DNA from 2 places in the Oceaniserpentilla sp. 4NH20-0058 genome. Region 1 is predicted to be linked to the other one. Evidence: riboswitches for the same ligand, from Rfam matches in the RefSeq annotation. Region 1 holds a riboswitch; the other holds the start of a gene.

What was found. A riboswitch is a leader RNA that binds a small molecule or an ion and turns the genes downstream of it on or off. The one in region 1 is predicted to bind thiamine pyrophosphate.
Region 2: linked by a shared signal. The riboswitch ahead of ABWV45_RS01250 (TonB-dependent receptor) and the one ahead of thiC (phosphomethylpyrimidine synthase ThiC) in region 1 are both predicted to bind thiamine pyrophosphate.

What each region holds. Positions count from the first base shown of each region.
Region 1 is NZ_BAABWE010000007.1:38,657-49,406, reverse strand. Features, by position in the region: gene ABWV45_RS10310 (thiazole synthase) at 1-538, opposite strand, end outside; gene thiS (sulfur carrier protein ThiS) at 551-763, opposite strand; gene ABWV45_RS10300 (FAD-dependent oxidoreductase) at 747-1,811, opposite strand; gene thiC (phosphomethylpyrimidine synthase ThiC) at 1,814-3,712, opposite strand; TPP riboswitch at 3,827-3,925, opposite strand; gene ABWV45_RS10290 (DUF5992 family protein) at 4,044-4,367, opposite strand; gene ABWV45_RS10285 (redoxin family protein) at 5,086-5,631, shown strand; gene ABWV45_RS10280 (flavin-containing monooxygenase) at 5,718-7,214, shown strand; gene ABWV45_RS10275 (dihydrolipoamide acetyltransferase family protein) at 7,211-8,341, opposite strand; gene ABWV45_RS10270 (alpha-ketoacid dehydrogenase subunit beta) at 8,557-9,567, opposite strand; gene pdhA (pyruvate dehydrogenase (acetyl-transferring) E1 component subunit alpha) at 9,582-10,697, opposite strand; gene ABWV45_RS10260 (Leu/Phe/Val dehydrogenase) at 10,694-10,750, opposite strand, start outside.
Region 2 is NZ_BAABWE010000001.1:267,698-278,447, reverse strand. Features, by position in the region: gene ABWV45_RS01265 (phosphotransferase) at 1-840, opposite strand, end outside; gene pnuC (nicotinamide riboside transporter PnuC) at 833-1,516, opposite strand; gene ABWV45_RS01255 (YkoF family thiamine/hydroxymethylpyrimidine-binding protein) at 1,526-1,798, opposite strand; gene ABWV45_RS01250 (TonB-dependent receptor) at 1,848-4,010, opposite strand; TPP riboswitch at 4,092-4,191, opposite strand; gene ABWV45_RS01245 (DUF3108 domain-containing protein) at 4,225-4,962, opposite strand; gene purN (phosphoribosylglycinamide formyltransferase) at 5,052-5,717, opposite strand; gene purM (phosphoribosylformylglycinamidine cyclo-ligase) at 5,723-6,778, opposite strand; gene ABWV45_RS01230 (DUF2066 domain-containing protein) at 6,956-8,041, shown strand; gene ABWV45_RS01225 (AI-2E family transporter) at 8,145-9,215, shown strand; gene hda (DnaA regulatory inactivator Hda) at 9,215-9,922, shown strand; gene ABWV45_RS01215 (hypothetical protein) at 9,923-10,429, opposite strand; gene ABWV45_RS01210 (hypothetical protein) at 10,464-10,691, shown strand; gene ABWV45_RS01205 (DUF2069 domain-containing protein) at 10,728-10,750, opposite strand, start outside.

The sequences.
Region 1 (10,750 bases):
TGGGAAAGCGTTCACGTAATAGGGTTAGCGCGTAAGGATTCATTAATCCTTTACCTGTACCAATAGGTGCGCCCCACGGCATTAAAATATTACAACCCACTTCTAATAATTTTTCGCAAAGGATTAAATCGTCGGTGCAATAAGGAAATACTTCAAACCCTTGTTGGATGAGTTCTTTCGCCGCTTCTACTAATTGAAACGGATCAGGCTGTAAGGTGTAATCATCCCCAATGACTTCAAGTTTTACCCAATTGGTTTTAAATAATTCACGCGCCATTTGTGCGGTAAGTATTGCCTCTTTGGCGTTATGACAACCTGCTGTGTTAGGTAATAAATAACGATTGTTTTGTTGAAAGCTTTGCAAAAACTCCCAAAACACTTGGTTATCACTGCCCCCTGCGCTTTGCCTGCGCAGGGATACCGTAATGATTTGCGAGCCAGAGGCGTCGATGGATTGCTGCATGATCTCAGGTGAGTCATACATGGCGGTGCCGATTAAAAAACGGCTGTCTAGGGTTTTACCTGCAATGTGCCACATTTGAATCTCCTGTTAGCCACCGACCACGGCAGTAAGCATTTCGATTTGATCCCCTTCATGAATAATTAGGGTTTCATAATCACTTTTGTGAACCAAGGTTTGATTCACCGCCACCACAGCTTGTTCAATGGATAAACCTTTAGTCAGGTTTGAATCGGTTAACAATGCACTAAGCGTATGCGTATTTGGCAACTCAACGGTTTGTCCATTAAATACAATTTTCATATTCAGCCTGCATTAAGTGTTGTTGTGTGTTGAACCCCAATTCCTGTAACGCTTTTGCCACCACAGCTGGGGCCAATAAATACCCATGACGGTACAAACCATTGATACGCGTTAATCCTGCTTGATGGTCAATCACAGGTTGATGATCCAAGGTGGCAGGTCGTACGTTGGTGTCTAGCCCTAAAATACGCGCCTCGGCAAAACCCGAATGCACACTAAAAGCGGCAGATAATAATTCCAAGGTGGAACGTACACTCATGGGCCCAGTATCGTCCGACTGTATTTCGGTGGCACCTATCATGTATTTTTGATTTTCCCGCGGCACTATATAAATGCGATATCTTGGGTGCATGACGCGCACCATGCGCTCGATATTTACCTGCGGTGCGTGCACCGTAATTACTTCACCACGTACACCGTGTAAGCCATTAATATCGTGTTTGGCTGCCAAACCACGACAATCAAACACCCAATCAAAGGTTTCATCATTCACCTTATATGCGGATAATTTATCCGCCTTTCTGGCATGCCAATGGCTGTTGCTTTTTAAGCTTTGATGCAATGCATTAAGGGCTTGATGGGCGTCCACTTGAGCTTCGTTTTGAAGCAGTAACGAGGTGCCTAAAGGTTTTAATTCGCGCTCTAAAGATTGCGAATGTACAACCTCACACTGCTGGGAAAAATTGCCCCCTAGTTTATTTTTTAAGGTACTTAAAAGTTGATTAAACACCCCTTCATCTTGACGATGACACACCACCAGTGTGCCATTGTCGCGATGAAAAATATTCCCCCCAAGTGCCGCAATAATTTGCGGCCATAACGCAATGGAGTGCATGCCTAGTTGATAGATATGATCATTGGCGCTTTCTAATTCCGCCATGGGGGCGAGCATACCCGCAGCCGTAAACGAGCAACTTTTTTTGTGTTCGTCTGGTTCATAAATATGAATCTCACACCCAAGTTGCTGCAAATGCCATGCAGTTAAACTGCCACTAATCCCTGCCCCAACGATGGCGACCTTTTTGGTGTATCCATCTGCTAGGTTCATGGTTAGGCGTCCTCGGTTTGCGCTTTTTTACTTGGCACGTAAACCTCGCTGCCCAGTGCTTTAAATTCCGCACTTTTTTCTGCCATACCTTGTTTAATGGCTTCTGGGCTAAAGTCTTTCGAGTAGTCTCGTACTTCTTGCGAGATTTTCATAGAGCAAAATTTCGGCCCACACATGGAACAAAAATGCGCTACTTTTGCGCTGTCTTTAGGTAAGGTTTCGTCGTGATATTCACGGGCGGTGTCTGGGTCTAAACCTAGGTTGAATTGATCTTCCCAACGAAATTCAAAACGGGCTTTTGACATCATGTCGTCGCGGTAACGAGCCCCCGGATGACCTTTAGCAATATCCGCTGCGTGAGCCGCCAGCTTATAAGTGATAATGCCTACTTTTACATCATCACGGTTGGGTAAACCTAGGTGCTCTTTTGGTGTGACATAACACAACATGGCACAGCCAAACCAACCGATCATAGCTGCACCAATACCAGAGGTAATGTGATCATAACCCGGTGCAATGTCCGTGGTGAGTGGCCCTAACGTATAGAAAGGGGCTTCGTCACAGCATTCTAGCTGTTTATCCATGTTGGCTTGAATCATGTGCATAGGCACATGACCTGGGCCTTCAATCATCACTTGCACGTCGTGCTTCCACGCGATTTGCGTTAATTCACCTAAGGTTTCGAGTTCGGCAAATTGGGCTGCGTCGTTGGCATCTGCTTGGGAACCCGGGCGCAGGCCATCCCCTAATGAAAAACTCACGTCGTAGGTTTTCATGATTTCGCAAATGTCTTCAAAGTGCTCATACAAAAAGCTTTCTTTGTGGTGTGCGATACACCATTTCGCCATGATAGAACCACCACGGCTCACAATACCTGTGACGCGGTCAGCGGTTAACGGCACATGGGCCAAACGAATACCAGCGTGAATGGTAAAGTAATCCACGCCCTGCTCTGCTTGCTCGATTAACGTATCGCGGAAAATTTCCCATGTTAAATCTTCAGCAATGCCGTTTACTTTTTCTAGCGCTTGATACAAAGGCACTGTACCAATGGGTACAGGGGAATTACGGATAATGTAATCGCGGGTACTGTGAATGTGTTTACCGGTGGATAAATCCATTACGGTATCGCCACCCCAACGGGTAGACCAAACAAGTTTTTCAACTTCTTCTTCAATAGACGACGTTAACGCACTATTACCAATATTGGCGTTTACTTTAACCAAAAAGTTACGGCCAATAATCATGGGCTCTAACTCTGGGTGATTAATGTTGGCTGGAATAATGGCGCGACCGCGAGCAATTTCGTCACGTACAAATTCAGCGGTGATTGTCTGTGGAATAGCCGCCCCCATTGGGTTGCCTTTTAAACGGGCTTCACGCTCTGGGGTAGTGAATTCATTGATCAAGGCTTCGCGTTTTTGGTTTTCACGCAATGCCACGTACTCCATTTCAGCGGTAATAATGCCTTGGCGCGCGTAATGCAATTGGCTAACATTTTTACCTGCTTTTGCACGACGAGGTTGACGTTGTAGGTGCGGATTATAAAACTGAAAGGCTTTGTATGAATCGTCTATGCCGTTATCTTCTGGCTTGGTATCACGGCCTTCGTAGGTTTCGCTATCTTGGCGCTCTTCAATCCATTTGTTACGTGGGCTGGTATCAATACCCTTGTGTACATCCACCTCGGCATTCACATCCGTATACGGGCCAGAGGTATCGTAAAGGGTAATGTCCGTACCGTCGGTTAAATTCACCTTACGCATGGGCACGCGCACATCTGGGCGGGTTTCGCTTTGAATATACACTTTTTCGCTGCCCGGTAATGGAGTGCGAGTGATCAGGTCTGGATTTACATTGGCAAGCTGAGCCGCTTGAATGGAGTTGTTATCAGATTGCATAGTGGGTCCTTATTTGAGTTAAGTCACCACTAACAAGGACGTGTGAGCACCTATTGCAAGAGCAATAGATTCAATGGGTTTATACAATGCACACGGATTTTGGGTGCACAACCAGAAATAAACCACGCTCATTCCTACGCCGATGCTAGTCGGATCAGGTTCAACGGGTAAAGTCTCAGCTAAGCAATATGCTTGGCACCCCGTGAGCTGTGGGTATGATACGGGATTTAGGGGCAAGGGAGAAGTAGAGGTTAATATTTAAGGCCAGCCGTACCTCGTAAGGATATCCGAAACCAACTTTCTAGTATTTGACTAAGCCATATTTTTATATTTATTTTGATATTTCAATAAATGATGCATCTGTACAAGAGTTTGAATCATAATTATATAGTCTGACTTTCATGCCCGTTGATAGTGCTGTTAACGCTGTAGAATAAGCTCTTGCATGAGATTCTTTGTTTGGGGCTGCACTAGCTGGAAAGAATATAATATTACGTGCACAATCAACTAAAGACGAATCAACGGTAACTGCGAATGTATCGACATTGCTAGAAATGTTAGCAACTTTAAGAACCGTTGCACCATTTGCAATATCTCCCGCATATGCATTGAAACATAATCCCAAAAGTAATAAAGGCGATAAGACTTTTTTCATAAATTTCTCTTAAATGTACACTTTTCACTGGCAAGCAGTGACTTAGTAATAGTTAAATCTCAATTAACATTCGCAAGCCGATTATCATGAATGCTATTGCTATCAAGATGGATGCATAATCAACCTTTCTCAGTTAAGTCACCACTAATAACTACACGATAGCATCAGCTAAATTAAAAGAGTTCAACGGGTAAAGTATCAGCTAAGCATATTTGCTTAGCACTTCGTGAACTGGGGGGATGATACGTGATTATGGAGAATTAGGGCAAGGGGGGATTGAAACTGCGACTTTATTCGATCAGTTCATCGCATGCCCACAAGGGGCACGCCGATCCCACAATGCTTCAGTACCAACCACAAACCAAGCACGAAACGATAACATATTGCGGCATTCACGAGCCGCTACAACCAAAGCGTCCCGATCACCCTATTAGAGGCGAGCGGTTCGTGCGGCGCCGCGAAGCAGGGTCCGGGATGCAATCCCGAGAAAAGAAACCGTGCTGGCATTAATGCTCCAGATATGAAAAGCCTAAATAGTTATTGGTGAAAAAATTACGCACTTGCAATATTGTCGAAATAATACCCACAAGGGGCACGCCGAGTTCGACCTACTAATATGGATTACCACCAACACAGTAATAACAAATCACCCTGAACTTTCCCCACAAACCCTGATCAAAATACCACCAATACAAAAGACCCACCCAAAGGACCCATCATGAAATCCCTATTCATCATGCTCGGCACGGCTGCCCTCACCTTTGTACTACTAAAACCCAGCATCCAAAGCGCCAATGCCGAAATCAACCCATTCCCGTTACCTGAATTCACCCAAACCGAACAAAACCAATGGCTCAAATCCAAGCCGTTAAACGTCGAAGAATTAAAAGGTAAAGTGTTATTAGTGGATATTTGGACCTTTGCCTGCTGGAACTGCTACCGCAGCTTTCCTTGGCTCAACCAATTAGAAGCCTCACTGCATAACCAAGATTTTCAAGTAATTGGCATTCACACACCTGAGTTCGATTACGAGAAAAAGCGCAGTGCGGTACTGGCTAAAATGAGTGAGTTTGAACTTGATCATCCGGTTATGATGGATAACGACTTTAAATACTGGAAACGCCTTAACAACCAATATTGGCCCACTTACTATTTAGTCGATAAAAAAGGCATGGTGCGCTATCGCTTTATAGGTGAAACCCATGCAAATACCAATAAAGCCGCACAAATTAGTTCAGCTATCGCAATACTACTAAAAGAATAGCGCCAATTTCGCAACAATCCGTTATATAGACATGATTGCCACCATGGTTTATGTTGCGTTCACAAAATAAAAATAAGAGATACAACATGTCATCTGAACACTTTGATGCACTCATCATAGGTGCAGGTTTGTCTGGCATCAGCATGGCTTGCCATTTAAAACAACAGTGCCCTAATAAATCCTTTGCCATTTTAGAACGTCGCCAAGCCATCGGTGGTACTTGGGATTTATTCCGTTATCCGGGAATTCGCTCCGACAGTGACATGGCCAGTTTTGGTTTTGATTTTCGCCCTTGGGATGGTTTAAGTGTATTAGCCAATGGTGGCGATATTCGTGAATATATTAATGAAACTGCTCGCGAATTTGAAGTGGATGGCAAGGTTCATTTTGGATTAAAAACCACCCAAGCAAACTGGGATAGCCAACAAAATATATGGCAAGTGACCACCATCAACGAAGCCACTCAAGAAACCATTCAATATACCTGTGACTTTTTAATACCCTGTACCGGATATTACAATTATGATCAGGGTTTTCTACCTGAATTTAAGGGCTATAACGACTTTAAGGGTGACATAATTCATCCACAAAAATGGCCAGAGAATTTAGATTACGCCGAAAAAAATGTCGTCATCATTGGTAGTGGTGCCACAGCGGTAACATTAGTGCCCGCCATGGCCGATAAAACCAAACACATCACCATGTTACAGCGTTCCCCTTCTTATGTGTTTACCGTTCCCTCCATTGATAAATTTTCCGGATTATTGAAGAAGTTTCTACCTAACAAAGTGGTGTTCTCATTTGCGCGTAAGCGTAATATTTTTTTACAGCGAACTTTTTTTAAAGCAGCAAAACGCTGGCCAGAATTTATTCGTAAACTTGCTATTCGTGGGGTGAAACGTCAAACAAAAGGTAAAGTAGATTTAAACCATTTTAGTCCTAACTATAAACCTTGGGATCAACGCATGTGTGCGGTACCCGATGGCGATTTATTCAAAGCTATTTTAAATGGCCAAGCCAGTGTGGTCACAGACCATATTGATCACTTTACAGAAACAGGAATTCAACTGAAATCTGGTAAGCATCTTGATGCCGATATAATCGTTACCGCTACTGGCTTAAACATTCAGTTATTAGGAGGTATGAGTCTCTATAAAGACGGACAAAAAGTCGAATTAAATAATTTAATGACATACAAAGCTGTACTAGCTGAAAACATGCCAAACATTGCTTGGATTTTTGGTTATACCAATTCATCTTGGACGTTAAAAGCAGATATTTCTGCTGCTTATGTATGCCGATTATTTAACTACATGGATGAAAATAATTTTTGTGTGGTCGTTCCAGAAAACAAATCCGAACAAAGCTTAGACGAAACCATTATGGATGATATGCAATCAGGCTACATTCAAAGAGCCAAAGATGTTCTACCAAAACAAGGTGCTAACCACCCTTGGCGTGTTTTAAATAAATACGAAGTGGACAAACAAACTCTGACTCACGACCCAATTGAAGATGGTATCGTGAAATTTTATACAAAAAACCAAACCGCTCAGCAAACTGATTTAACCAAAGCCAGTTAATCCACACTGGCTTTTGCTAAATCATCCATCATGGCTTTTAAAAAACGTGCTGCTTCACCGCCGGTGACGGCACGGTGATCAAACGTCACAGATAACGGCAATATGGCATGCACCACGGGCTGCCTTTCAAACGCCACCACTTCGTCTCTTATGCCTCCTGCACCCACTATCGTCACCTGAGGCGGCAATACAACCGGATTAGCATGTTTACCCGCTAGAGTACCAAAGTTACTTAGAGTAATGGTGGCACCTTGCATTTCTTGTGGGGGGATTTTTCGGCTTTTCACTGCCGCTCGTAGCGCATCTAACCCTTCACGTAAATCGTCTAAACTGCGTTTAGAGATATTTCTAAGTACCGGTACAAACAGACCTTGTCCGGTATCCACTGCTATGCCTAAATCAATCTGTGTTAATAATCGTCTTGATAGTTGTTCCCCATCAAACCACACATTCATACTAGGCTCAGCTTCACATGCAACTGCAATGGCGTGAACCAAACGCATGGTTATGTCTTGCTGTGGATTGTCGCTTGTGAACCAAGCGTGAACATCCACATCATCATGTAATGTTACAGGCACGACTTGCGCATGGGAGGCGGCCATGTTTTTTGCCATGGCTTTACGTACCCCTTTTAGGGATTCACTATGGCCTTTATCAGAGTTCAGCTGCGCTGCTTTTTCTATATCATTTGCGGTGATTCGACCGTCTTCACCTGTGGCCTTAACATGAGTTAAATCAACCTCAAGCCGTTTAGCCAAGGCTCGAACACTAGGAGTGGCTTTGATAGCTGCTTGATTCTGTTGGTTATGGGCACTGCCAACTATGAAGTCATCTTTGCTTTCTTGTTTTGCACCTAACGATAAGTCACCAACCACTGTACCAGAGTCGTCTTTCTCTCCTTCGTATTCTACTAACGGCTCGCCTATGTGTACCACATCCCCTGCTTCTCCAAACAACGCACAAATCACACCGGATTGGGGAGAAGGTACTTCAACAATGGCTTTGGCGGTTTCTACACTGACCATAAGCTGATCTTCTTTTATGCTGTCGCCTACTTTTACATGCCATTCAACAATTTCGGCTTCGCTTAAACCTTCACCTAAATCAGGTAATTTAAAATATTTCATTAGGCTTCCTTTTATTGAAAATTTTTATTGGTTCATGCTTTTTGATGGGTTACGGCATTCATGTGACTCAGGCCTAACCCATCCTACATATCTCTAATACATTAATTTTTGACAAGGTCACTTCGTGGCTGATTTATTCAACACTTTGCTGGAGGGCATCTCTCATCTCCCAGTCCATATTCCACATCTTACATACATTACCCCAAACTCCTGCCTTACTCTTTAAAACACTTATCCACCGCCGCTACGATGTCATTACTGTTAGGCAAATAATAATGCTCGTTTTTAAAATACGGCATGTGCGTATCAAAGCCTGTTACTCTTTGTACGGGTGACAATAAATTTAAAAAACATTTTTCACTTATTTGTGCGGCGATTTCTGCACCAACACCAAATGAGCGGGCCGCTTCATGGACAATGACACAACGGCCAGTGCTCACAACCGATGCGATTATAGTGCGCATGTCCAAAGGTTTAATGGTGGCCACATCAATCACTTCTGCTGAAATCCCTTTTTCAGCCAGTTTATCCGCCGCTTCTAACGTGTCTGCAATGCACGCTCCCCAACTAATTAAGCTCACGTCTGTGCCTTGGCGCAAGGTAAAACAGGTATCTAATGGTAATGCTTCTCCATTGTTATTAATGGTTTGTTTGCTACCACGATAAATCCGCTTTGGCTCTAAAAACACCACAGGGTCAGGATTACGAATGGCCGCTAACAGCAAACCATAAGCCCGTGCTGGGGAGGATGGAATCACCACACGAATACCCGGTGTGTGTGCAATGAGTGCTTCGGTACTTTCGCTATGGTGTTCAGGCGCATGTATGCCGCCGCCATAGGGCGCACGTAATACCATTGGGCAACTCATACGACCACGGGTGCGATTACGTAAACGAGCAGCATGACAAAATAAATGCTCAAACGCAGGAAATATGAAACCCATAAACTGAATTTCGGCCACAGGCTTTAAGCCCTGTGAAGCCATGCCTACGGTCATACCAGAGATAAGTGCTTCGGCTAACGGCGTATCCATTACCCGTTTAAATCCGAATTTTTCTTTTAATCCTGTGGTTGCACGAAACACTCCGCCATTGGTGCCTACGTCTTCACCAAGCACGACCACAGATTCGTCATGGTCCATTTCATAATGCAGCGCAAGGTTAACCGCTTCGAGTAAAACACTGTCAACTGGTTTTGATTGATTCATATTGTTAGCAACAGACATTATCTACCTCCACCTTAGTAAGACGATTGACGGGATAGTTTATCCGCCAATAAATCCAGTTGTTCATTCATAACCTCTGGCCAATCTTGATAGAGGTAATCGAACATACTTTCTGGTGTGTCTTTTTCCGTTTTTAAATACGTTTCAACGGCTTTATCTACTTCGTCACCACATTGGCTTTGCCATGATTGTTCTTTTTCGCTATCCCATAGTTTTAAATTCACTAACGCATTTTGCAGGCGCTTGATGGGTTCGTTTTTCCACGCTTCTTTTACTTCTTCATTAGGACGATAACGAGAAGCATCATCTGCCGTGGTGTGATCACACAAGCGATAGCTCATGGCTTCGATTAATGTGGCCCCTTTGTGTTGTTGGGCACGCTGACGAGCCTCTAACATGGCTTGGTAAATAGCTAACACATCATTACCATCCACTTGCACGCCATAAATACCCGCTCCAATGGCTTTTTGCGCAAGAGTGGGCGCGCCGCATTGAATTTCCCGCGGAACCGATATGGCGTATTGGTTATTATTCACTAACACCACCATGGGTAATTGCCACGCCCCCGCTACATTTAACGCTTCAAAAAAATCCCCTTTCGAGGTACCACCATCCCCTATGGTCGTTACGGCGAGTTGGTCTTGGTTTTTAATTCTAAGGGCAGCGGCTGCGCCTGCAGCATGGGTAATTTGAGTGGCGATAGGCACGCAAACAGGGAAGTCTTGCTGAGGCCCTTTGGCCGAACCACGTTCATCGCCGCCCCAATATAAAAGTAGGTCACTCATTTCATGGCCACGCAGTAAATGGGCTCCATGATCACGATAATACGGCACAAATACATCGTCTTTTTGCAGTGACATTCCAATGGCCACACCAAATGCTTCTTGCCCTAGGCTCGATGGATATGTGCCCATTTGCCCTGTACGCTGTAATGCAATGGCTTTTGAATCAAACACGCGAGTGCGCACCATGTTTTTATACGATTGCACCAGCCATTCATCACTGGCAAAGTCAGGACGCTCGCTTAGCCAATTGCCTTCAGCATCTAAAAATTGAATTTTCTGCAGACTAAAATCCATAAAATGGGAGTGGCCTTGCTCGGCTACATACGGTTGATTTAGTGCTTTCATACTGCCTCCTGAATCCAATCACGATGTTGGTTTGAGCCATACAATATTTGTTC
Region 2 (10,750 bases), on a different contig from region 1:
AAGTGTGGTTGAAAACTCAGCTAAAGATAAATTTAGCTTAATGGCAAACCAGAGAGACTCTAAGTACTGCATTTCTTGTTTGGCTTGATTGAATTGAGTTATGGAAATGGACTGATATTGTTTGAGCATTGCCTTGATTTGCGTTGCATTTAATTGGGCGCTTTCACTCAGTACGGCTAAATCCCAAGCGGGGTTACCTATGTGGGCGTATTCCCAGTCGATTAAATGTGTTTCATTCTGATTGATAATCCAATTTTGTGTGTTGCAGTCCATGTGGCAAAGGCAAGGTTTGAAGTCATTACTGGTTTTGAATTGTCGCTCAATTGCGGTTTTTAAATGCTCTAGTTCTTTGGCTTGATCAGGTTGCTTTGAAATAAGTTGCTGCCAATAAGACTCAATTCGATCATTTAAATCAATAGTCGGCCAATGCTGATTTAGAGGCAGTTGGTGAACTTGTTTTAATATTTGGGTAACTTGATTTAAAAGCTCAGGTGAGCTGTTATTTACGAGTGTTTCTTTAAGTGTTTTGCCGTTAATGTAAGGGCGAATCCAGTAGTTTTTTTCTTTGTTTTCAAATATGACCGCTGGGCATAATCCTAGCTCTGATATGGATTGATGCACTTCCCGTTCGTGGTGACGGTTGATGTAAAAGTCGGATTCTTTATTGGAATTACAGCGAATAACATATTGGGCTTGGCTGTCTTTAGGTTGGAATAACCAGTTTTCGTTGGTTAAACCCTCATTGAGAGGGGTGAGCTCTTCTAAGGAGGGATGCTGTTGGCAAATTGATGGCCATTGCATCCAGTCGTTTAGAATATTGATTAGGTGTGAGTTAGGCATATTGTTTGTTGGCTGTGCTTTGTTCGTTTTTATAAGTTTTTAACCAAGCGTTGAAACCAAAAACAACCATAACAACGTATACCGCCATTAAAAGGGCTGTTAAATACAGTTCACGATCTAAATATAAATAGATGGCAAGGCTGTCTATAACAAGCCAGTAAATCCAATTTTCAAGAACTTTTTTGGCCACCATATAGGTCGTGAGTACCGCCCCCCATGTGGTGAAAGAATCTAAATAGGGCATGACCGCCGTGGTATGCTCGTGCAATAAAAATCCGCTGGTAAAGGTTAACAATAAAACAGCGCCAATGGCGAGCGTGTGTTGTTTGCCACTCCAAACCGTGATGGGAAGTTTAGTGCTGATGTCATTTTGCATAGCTGAGTGTTGTGGTTTTTTATTCCATACATACCAGCCATAAATGGCCATTACCAAATAATAGACATTAAGTGCGGATTCCATGATTAAACTAACATCAAAAAACAGCCAACTATAAATAGCGGTGCTACCAAAAGCGGCATACCAGCACAGACTGTTTTCGCGCATGGCCAAGACTAAATAAGCGATCCCCAATGCAACCGCGATGACTTCCCAATAGCTCATGGCTTGGGCGGCTGAGATTACCCCTTGAATAAAGGCTTCATTAAACGATTGCTGAGTTTGAGTATCTGCTTCCATACTATGCCTTTAATTGTCGCCGTGTGGGTTGAGGGCAGGGTTTAAATTTGCGCCTATAAACTTACACACAAAAATGGCTTTACCAAATTGCTCGTATGAGCGCTTCATTTCATTCGTTAACACCGACATGACTAAATCGTAATCGCCAAATATCTGCGTGCTCATGGTGTTGCCTACCACACTGATGCCGTCAGTGGCGTTTAGGCGGTTGATAAAGTCTTTGATGGCGGGGATGTAGTCATCGGCCAAAGGATACTTGCTGATTTCGACGGATAAATCCATGTTGGCTCCAATTGTGAGAGAAGCCGAGCTGAGCTCGGCTATGGTTGTATTAAAAATCGTAACGAGCACTTAATGAAATTAAGCGAGGTTCGCCAAATTGCGTGTATTTATTTGGTGTGTAAGCTGTTGCTGGATCTACATAGTATTGAGGGTCTTGAATCCATCCACTAAACCCACGAACCTCCGTGTCTACATTTGTAAGGTTTTTACCGGTGAGGGCTAGTGACCAATTATTGAATTTGTAGTCGATAGAGGCGTGAAGTAAGTTAAATGATTCTGATTTTGCGTCATGTGTGTCCGAGAAATAAAATTCATCTTTACCTTCTAGCTCTAAATTGGCGCTTAGATTGTTGGTTAGATCTAATTTGATAGCGGTCGAAAATGTGTAGCTAGGCGCATGAGATTGGTTTCTGCCGGATTTATCAAGCGTAGCATCATTTACCCAGTCTCCATCGGTGTCGATATTAATGGTGAACCCGTTAATTTCTGTTTCTAGTAAACCAATTGCTGCTTTCCATGTTAATAGTTGAGAAATTTTCCAATTCGCTTCTAATTCTAAGCCGAAGTTTTCACCGGAAGCTGCATTGTTGATGGAATCAATGAAGGTCGCGCCATTGTCTCTAACAGTAGAGCTTTTAACTTGCTGGTCTTCACGTTTTATGTGGAAAATAGCAATGTTGGTGGTCAATTCATCGTTGAGTAAGCTAGATTTCAAGCCTATCTCTGTTGCCCAATTGTATTCCGTGTTGAACTTTATTAGGTCGGTTGGCAGGTTTTTGTTTGAGTTGAACCCACCCATTTTATAACCTCGAGAAAGGCTTATATATGCAAGGTGATTTTCATTTAATAAAGTATCAAGTGAAATCTTGCCACCAAATAGTGTTTCTGAGTGTTTGTCTTTAAGTCCTTCGGAGTCAGCGAAGTTTGATCGCCATTCTTCAATTCTCAATCCATAAGTCATACTTGTTGTTGCTGTGAGTGAGGATGTTAGTTCACTGTATAGAGCGAATGAGTTCGAATGGAATGAATTGTTATATATTGTAGGGGCTGAGTTTTTAATGCGAGATTGTGTTAAATCTTCGTCAAATGATTTTGTGTAAGCACCTATTATCCAGCTAGTTGAGTTATTTAGTATGTTACTTTGAGGTTTTGAAAGTAGGCGGATATCAAAGCTGGCTTTGTCTGTGTCACGATTAAAGGCTTCAAAGTCTGTACCTGTATGCCCTCTAAATCCGTCATTCATCCAGTCATAGTCGTATGAGTACAGTGAATCGCTGTTTGAAAATTCGGTATTTGTTTCTATAGAAAAGTATTGAGTTTGATTGCTGGTTTGTATGGATGCTGCAGTTAAGTCAATAGTGTCTTTTCCTGGCTCATCGCTTTGCGTATTTCGGGTATTGTCTATTGTAAAGGCATCGTAGCCATTGTCAGTTTTAACTTTAATTAGGTTTAGCTTGTAGCGGCTAGCATGGTTTTCCCATACTAAATTGGCTTTTGCTGTATTTTCATCAAACCCAGCGGTGTCTTTTTTATTTAGGTGCTTGTTTTCAATGTAGCCATTTGAAGTGTGTGTTTTTAGCGCAAGACGTGCGGAAAGATTTTCATTTATTTGGGTGCCAATTGCACCACTCAAGTTGATGCTGTTGTAGTTGCCTATGCGAGCGGAAATAAATCCAGAGTTTTCATTGGTTTGTTCTGTACTTTTTATGTTGATGATGCCGGCTAATGCGTTGGCTCCAAAAGCAGTGCCTTGTGGGCCGCGTAATATTTCTATTTGTTTAATATCAAATAGAGTCGCTGCACCAGCTAAGCCTGTCATGTCTATTCCGTCTATGACTAAACCTACTGAAGGGCTTATAGGGTCGACAAATTGGCTGCGCTCACCAATGCCTCGAATCTGAATGAAGCGCCCGCGGGACGCGCCTGCAGCAAAATTTACGTTAGGCGCAAGGGATAACACGCTTTCTAAATGGTCGGCATTGCGGCTTTGAATGTCGTCTTCACCTACCACTGTAATAGAAGAGGGTATTTGCATTAAATCAAGTTGACGAAAATCAGCGGTGACATTAATGGTTTCTAATTGGGTTTCATTTGTATCTGGTGTGTCTGATGGTGTGGCTACTGAGTCTGTGATTTGGCTATTCACAGCGGTTGGAAATGCTGCAAGCGCAGGTAAGCTCAGTGCGCTTAATAATAAAATGGGGGTTTTCATGGGTCTTTTCCAAAAATTGAATAAGTCCCGGTTATTGCGTAGAGGTAATTTAACTATTCCGTTAGAAAAATAGGGAATACTTATTAAAAGAATGTCCATTCCTACGCCGGTATTAACCGGATCAGGTTCTAGGGGTTCGCTAAAAAGACATCTCAGGCCGAGGCCTCCCCCTGGGTGCGGCCATTCTACGTGATTTAACTGTGAGAAAGAAGTATTAGAGGCCAAGCAGGGTTTGGTTGTTAATTTGGGCGCTTTTTAGTTTGATGGTATTACTGTCGCCGTTGCTTTCTTTGTTTTTAAGTTTAATGAGTAGATATTCGTAATCGACGGCAAACCAGATCTGTGTTGATTCTTTATGCTTTTTATTGATTTGAATTACTTCTACGGTATTCATATCGCCGTTTTTTGTTTTAATTTTACCAGTATTGGCGACTTTGAATTTGAATTCCTTTAAGCGATTTTTGTACGCTATTTGGTAGCTAAACTCTGTTTTTCCGGCAATTAGGTCAAGGCGGATTTGCTCTTGGTAGCTCAGATTATCTTGCGTGCCAAAAGTAAGCTCGTAGTTGGCCCATTCATCTCTTTCTTTAATGAATGTTTGTCGTTTGTCCCAGTCGAATGTTTGACCGCGTTTTTTCTTAGATAAGAAACCTGATGTTTTATAGCGGTATGTCAGTGGTCTGATTGTGTTGTCTTCAATGTTGTACTTAGAGGCTTCATGCAAGTCTGCAATAGACGAGTAGGCCTCAAATGTGAGTTGCCAACTTCCATCTTCAAGTTTGGAAAGTTCTCTTTTTGCTTCGATGGTAACGGGGAACCAGCCTGCTTTCCATGTGGCTTCATATTTTGCTATGTATGGCGAAAGTGTAATGTTTGGTGTCGTAGGTATGTCTGCGATTACGGGATTTGCTGTAGCAAGGAGTAAATAAAAAATCACGCTGAAAATTTTCAAAGCATCCTGCCTAAGCATCTTGATCGGTAGATTTCGAGTATAAGCGCAGTTACTGGTGCGTGACTAGTAACTGGCTACATATGTCTATATTAATTGACGTTAAGTTGCAGGCCTGTTTCAGGTAGTGCTTCGCTGTCGAAATATGCATCACCCTTGATCATGGTAATGCGACCCTCTACGAACCATTTTACGGCTATTGGATAAATAACGTGCTCTTGTTGTTGAACGCGAGTTTTTAAACTGGCTTCGCTGTCATCGTCAAGAATAGGGACAACTGCCTGAATGATGTTGGGTCCGCCATCTAGGTCTTCACTGACAAAGTGTACGGTAACCCCGTGCTCTTTGTCGCCAGCTTCCATAGCCCGTTTATGGGTGTGCAGACCTTTATATTTTGGTAGTAGCGAGGGGTGTATATTTAGGAGGCGACCTTTGAAACGACGTACGAAATCAGGTGTAAGAATGCGCATGAATCCAGCAAGCACGACGAGATCGGGCCCGTACTGTTCAATTTCGTGAATCAGTTTGCCGTCAAACTCTTCTCGACTTGAATATTCAGTGTGGTCCACAACGCTGCAAGGGATATCGAGCTGTTTAGCTCGATCAAGGCCCATTACGCCGGGACGATTACTGATGACCCCGATAATTTCGCCATCGATTTCTTTTGATTTACAGGCTTCGGCAATAGCTTGAAAGTTACTGCCGGAACCTGAAATTAGTACGACAATGCGTGCTGGTTCTGCTTGTTCAGGATGCACTGTAATTATTCCTCGTCAACGCCTTTAACAATAACCTGAGCATCAGCATCGTTGGCTTGCTCAATGCGTCCTACTAAGGTGGCTGTTTCACCTTCGGCGTTTAAGAGATCTATGGTGGCTTGTGCGTCTTTTTCATCAACCACAACGATCATGCCAAGGCCACAGTTGAAGGTAAGGTGCATTTCATGCCAGTCGATATTGCCTTTCTCTTGTAGCCAGTTGAATACGGCTGGACGATCCCAAGCGGCGCTGTCTAGAACACATTTGGTGCCTTCAGGTAATACGCGAGGGATGTTCTCATACATGCCACCACCAGTGATGTGGCAAATAGAGTGCGCATCGATGGTTTCTAGCATTTTTAGGATTGGCTTAACGTAGATGCGGGTTGGTGCCATTAGGGCGTCACCTAATGATTGTCCGTCTAGGTCCTGGCTTAGGTCGGCACCGGATACTTCGATTACCTTACGTACAAGAGAGTAGCCATTAGAGTGGACACCGGAAGAGCGAAGGCCGATGATTACATCACCTGCTTTTACTTTGCTGCCGTCAATTAGCTCGGCTTTTTCAGCAACACCTACGCAGAATCCTGCTAGGTCATAATCTTCGCCTTCATACATACCTGGCATTTCAGCAGTTTCACCGCCAACAAGTGCGCAGCCAGATTGTAAGCAGCCTTCACCTATGCCTGTTACTACGTTAGTAGCTACATCAACGTTTAATTTTCCTGTGGCGTAGTAATCTAAGAAAAACAGAGGCTCAGCACCGCAAACGATAAGATCGTTTACACACATGGCTACTAGGTCGATACCTATGGTGTCATGTTTGTTTAGGTCCATGGCTAGGCGCAGCTTGGTGCCAACGCCGTCAGTGCCAGAAACCAAAATAGGCTCTTTGTATTTGGTCGGTAGGCTGCAAAGTCCAGCAAACCCGCCTAGACCACCCATTACTTCAGGGCGGCGAGTTTTCTTCACCACACCTTTGATGTTATTTACAAGCGCATTACCTGCGTCGATGTCTACGCCGGCGTCTTTATAGCTTAATGACTTGTTTTGATCGCTCATGTGGTGGCCCTTTTGTGCGGGAAGTATCTGTTGAATAAAAAAGGTGGCGGATTTTACCACTTGAGGAGAATTATATAAATCATACTTGCGTGTTTGATGGCACAATTTACATATAGGGGCTGCATTTTTTTGGTAATTTGTCAGAATACCCGCCAATTGAAGGATTTATGGCTATTTATGAAGATTTTCTCGTGTTTTTTATCTTTTTTATTGGTTGTGCCTGTTGCTTGGTCAAAACCGGTGGCAGGTTTATACGACTCAAAGGTGCCTGTGCCTAATCAGCAGGTTCAAAGCCGCCAGCAAGGAGCCAAAGTTGGCTTGCTTGAGGTTTTGCAAAAAGTCAGTGGCTTTAGTATTCCTGCGGATAACGAGGCGATTAAACGTGCGCTGGGTATTGCTGATCAGTATTTGTACCAGTTTAGTTATGAGGCGGTTGAGAAAGACGAATGGGATGAGACTATTCCTCCTGGTTCAAGTTGGCTCAATATGCGATTTGAAGGGCAGGCTATTCAAAGAATCGTTCAGCAGGCGGATTTGCCACTTTGGGGTGGGAATCGTCCCACTGTATTACTCTGGGCTATGATTGATGAAAATGCTCGTCGCGTCATTATCGATGGGGAGCAAAGTCTTATATCTGATGCCATAGCAGCTGCCTCATATAAGCGTGGGGTGCCTTTGGTATTGCCGCTTTATGATTTAGAAGACTCTATACGTTTGCCCCAAGAAAGCTTGTGGGGCTTGTTCGCTGAACCAATAAAAGAGGCTAGTACTCGTTACGAAGCTGACTCAGTGGCGGCTGTGCGCTTGTACAAGAATGCAGATGATCGCTGGGTGGGGCAGTGGCGCTTTTATTTTAGAGAACGTGAATATCGATATGAATTTGAATCTGACAGTGTCAAAGAACAGATGCTATTGGGTGTTAGTGCCAGTGCAGAGGTGCTTGCCAATGCTTATGCCATTCGCCCTTCGCTGGCGCAAAGTGATCTTATTGCTGTAAAGATTTTAGGTATAGCGGATTTAAATCGTTATGCGTCTGTATTGAAGTACTTAGAAAAGTTGAGTGTGACAAAAGATGTTGTGGTTAATAGCGTTCAAGGTGATACATTGGCGTTAAGTGTGACTTTAAATGGAACCATAGCTCAGTTTAATCAGGTGTTAAAGTTAGATAAAAAGCTTAATCAAATTGAAGTAGAGGCAGCAGAGGTTGTGTCGGACTTGGCCCCTCTACGGGCTGAGTCGTTACAGTTTAGTTGGCAGCCGTAAGATGAAATTAGGCAGGTGGCAGTTTTGCCATGGCTTAGTTGAGAGCTTGTGACCTTGGTTGGCGGCACTCGCAATATGTATATTTGGATAAGGAAGGCTGTCAATGAATAATGCTACTTCGTTAGCTGTGAGACCTCTTATTGCAGCGTTGGTTGTTCTAGTTTTAGGTTGGCTGATTTATCAGCTTGAACCAGTTTTAATGCCTTTCATTGTGGGGGGGTTATTAGCTTATCTGGGTGACCCTGTAGCTGATAGGCTGGAATTGAAAGGATTAAGCCGAACTTGGGCCGTTGTGGTTTGTTTTTTTGCCTTAACCTTGTTTTTTCTTGTTTTGCTTTTCATTTTAGTGCCTTTGGTTGTGCATCAGGTAAAGGTTCTTTACGGCCATGTGCCCATGGTTTTTGAGTGGATTAAACATGTTGTGCAGCCGTGGCTAATTGAGACCTTTTCTTTGCAGGCGAATGTGTTTGATGTTGATTCCCTTAAGGAAAAAATAGTTAGCCAGTGGGGAGGGAGTCAAGATTTAATCGGCACTGTTTTGGCTCGGGCGACTTCATCAGCTGGCAGCTTTATTAACTTTGTGGTTAACCTAACCCTTGTGCCTGTAGTGGGTTTTTATCTACTAAGGGATTGGGATATTTTAACTGCGAAACTGCTTGGTTTGATGCCTAAGCGCTATCAAGGTACGTCTAGTCGATTGGGTCGTGAATGTAATGAAGTTGTTGGCGCCTTTTTACGCGGACAGTTGTGGGTAATGGCCTCCTTGGCTTTGATTTACGGTCTGGGGTTGTGGATGGTAGGGCTTAAGCTAGCGTTGATTATTGCTCTGATAGCGGGTCTGGCCAGTATTGTCCCTTATATGGGGTTTGCCATTGGGATTATTGCCGCCATGTTAGCTGGGTACTTCCAGTTTGGCTTGGATTGGTCCTTGGTGTTTATTTTAATTGTGTTTGCGGTTGGTCAGGTTATTGAATCTGTTGTATTAACCCCCATATTAGTTGGAGATAAAATTGGACTGCATCCGGTAGCCGTTATTTTTGCCATTATGGCGGGTGGTCAGTTGTTTGGGTTTGTTGGTGTGATATTGGCTCTGCCTGTTTCGGCAGTTATTGTGGTACTCTTACGCCATATTCACGAAATTTATAAAGATACAGAGTTTTATTCGGAAAGTTGATGGCATCAATACAAGTTGTCGAGCAATTGCCTTTAAGGGTGCAATTACGCGACGAAGCAACATTTGAAAATTTTTATGCTAAGCAAGACTTAGAAGCCGTTGAACAGATTAAGCTGGCTTCTGTTCAATCTGGAGAGCAAAGCATTTATATATGTGGTGGGTTAGGTTCTGGCTGTAGTCATTTACTTCAGGCCGCTTGCCATGAAGCCCAATCCAATGGTTTAAACAGTGTTTATTTGCCTTTGGATGAGCTGGTTGACTATTCACCTGCAGTGTTTGAAAGCCTAGAGGATTTACCTGTTATCGCCCTTGATAATATTCAATGTGTTGCAGGGGATGCTCAATGGGAAGAGGCTTTGTTTCATTTATTTAATCGTATGCGTGATGCCGGTGGACGTATGATATTTGCCGCCAATGCTTCACTGGATGAACTGGGTATTGAGTTGCCTGACCTGTTATCTCGGTTGAAGTGGGGATTGGTGTATGAATTTGATGACCCAGACGAAGAATATAAAATGTCTGTGTTACAGCTTCGTGGCCACAATAGAGGGTTAGAAATATCACCTGAGGTGGCTAAATACGTTGTTAGGCAAGTTGAAGGGGATATGGAAAACATGTTTGAGGTACTGCAAAAGTTAGATCACGCCTCATTAAGTGCGCAGCGCAAACTCACACGACCTTTTGTAAAGGCCGTGATGCAGTGGTAGTTACCCCGAATAAGGCTCTACTAGTCCGGCTTCCAATAATCGGGCGTATAATTCTAGGTTTGTTCTCACTCTTTCTTCCGGGACTTTTAGGTCTAATAAAAGGTTAGAGGCGAGGTTCTCTAATTCTTCTTCAAGTTCCATTTCTGACATGTTAAATAATTCATACGCAGGAATGACGTCAAACGGCACTTCAGCACCATAAGCTTGGTATAATGTTGAAAGCCATTTTTGATACAGATATGGCTCTTTCACATATACAGGTTGTTTGTCTACATCTTCTGATAATTCTCTGATGACATCCAAAACGGTTTCACCAACTAATTCAATTTGTTTGCGGGTAATGCCGTGTTTATCCTCATTGGATGCATCCCATTTATCCCACTCGTCTTCTGGGCGAATAAGAACATCTTTGAGCTGTCCATCAGCAATAGACCAGCAAGCGGCGATCGGATACGCATCTTCTTCGTAACTACTGCTTTCAAGGACTAGAAAACGTGGGTATTCCATATACAATCCTGTACTAAATAAACCGGAGTTTAAAATGGCTAAACAAGAACGAGATTTTTACCAACGTGACCCAGAAGATCAAGCTGCTTTTTTAGAGCAAACTTGGTGTAACAATTGTTTAGAGGTCGATCTTGGTATGGTTGATCCTGTTGAATATGAGCAGGATGGTACCATTATGATCGAAGGAAAGTGCAAAAAATGTGGTGAATCTGTCATAACCGAGTTGGCAGATGAAGAAGACGACAGCGAATGGATTGATTAAAGTTTATAAAGCCACTCTTATGAGTGGCTTTATTTTTCATTGACGCTTAAGTAGGCGGG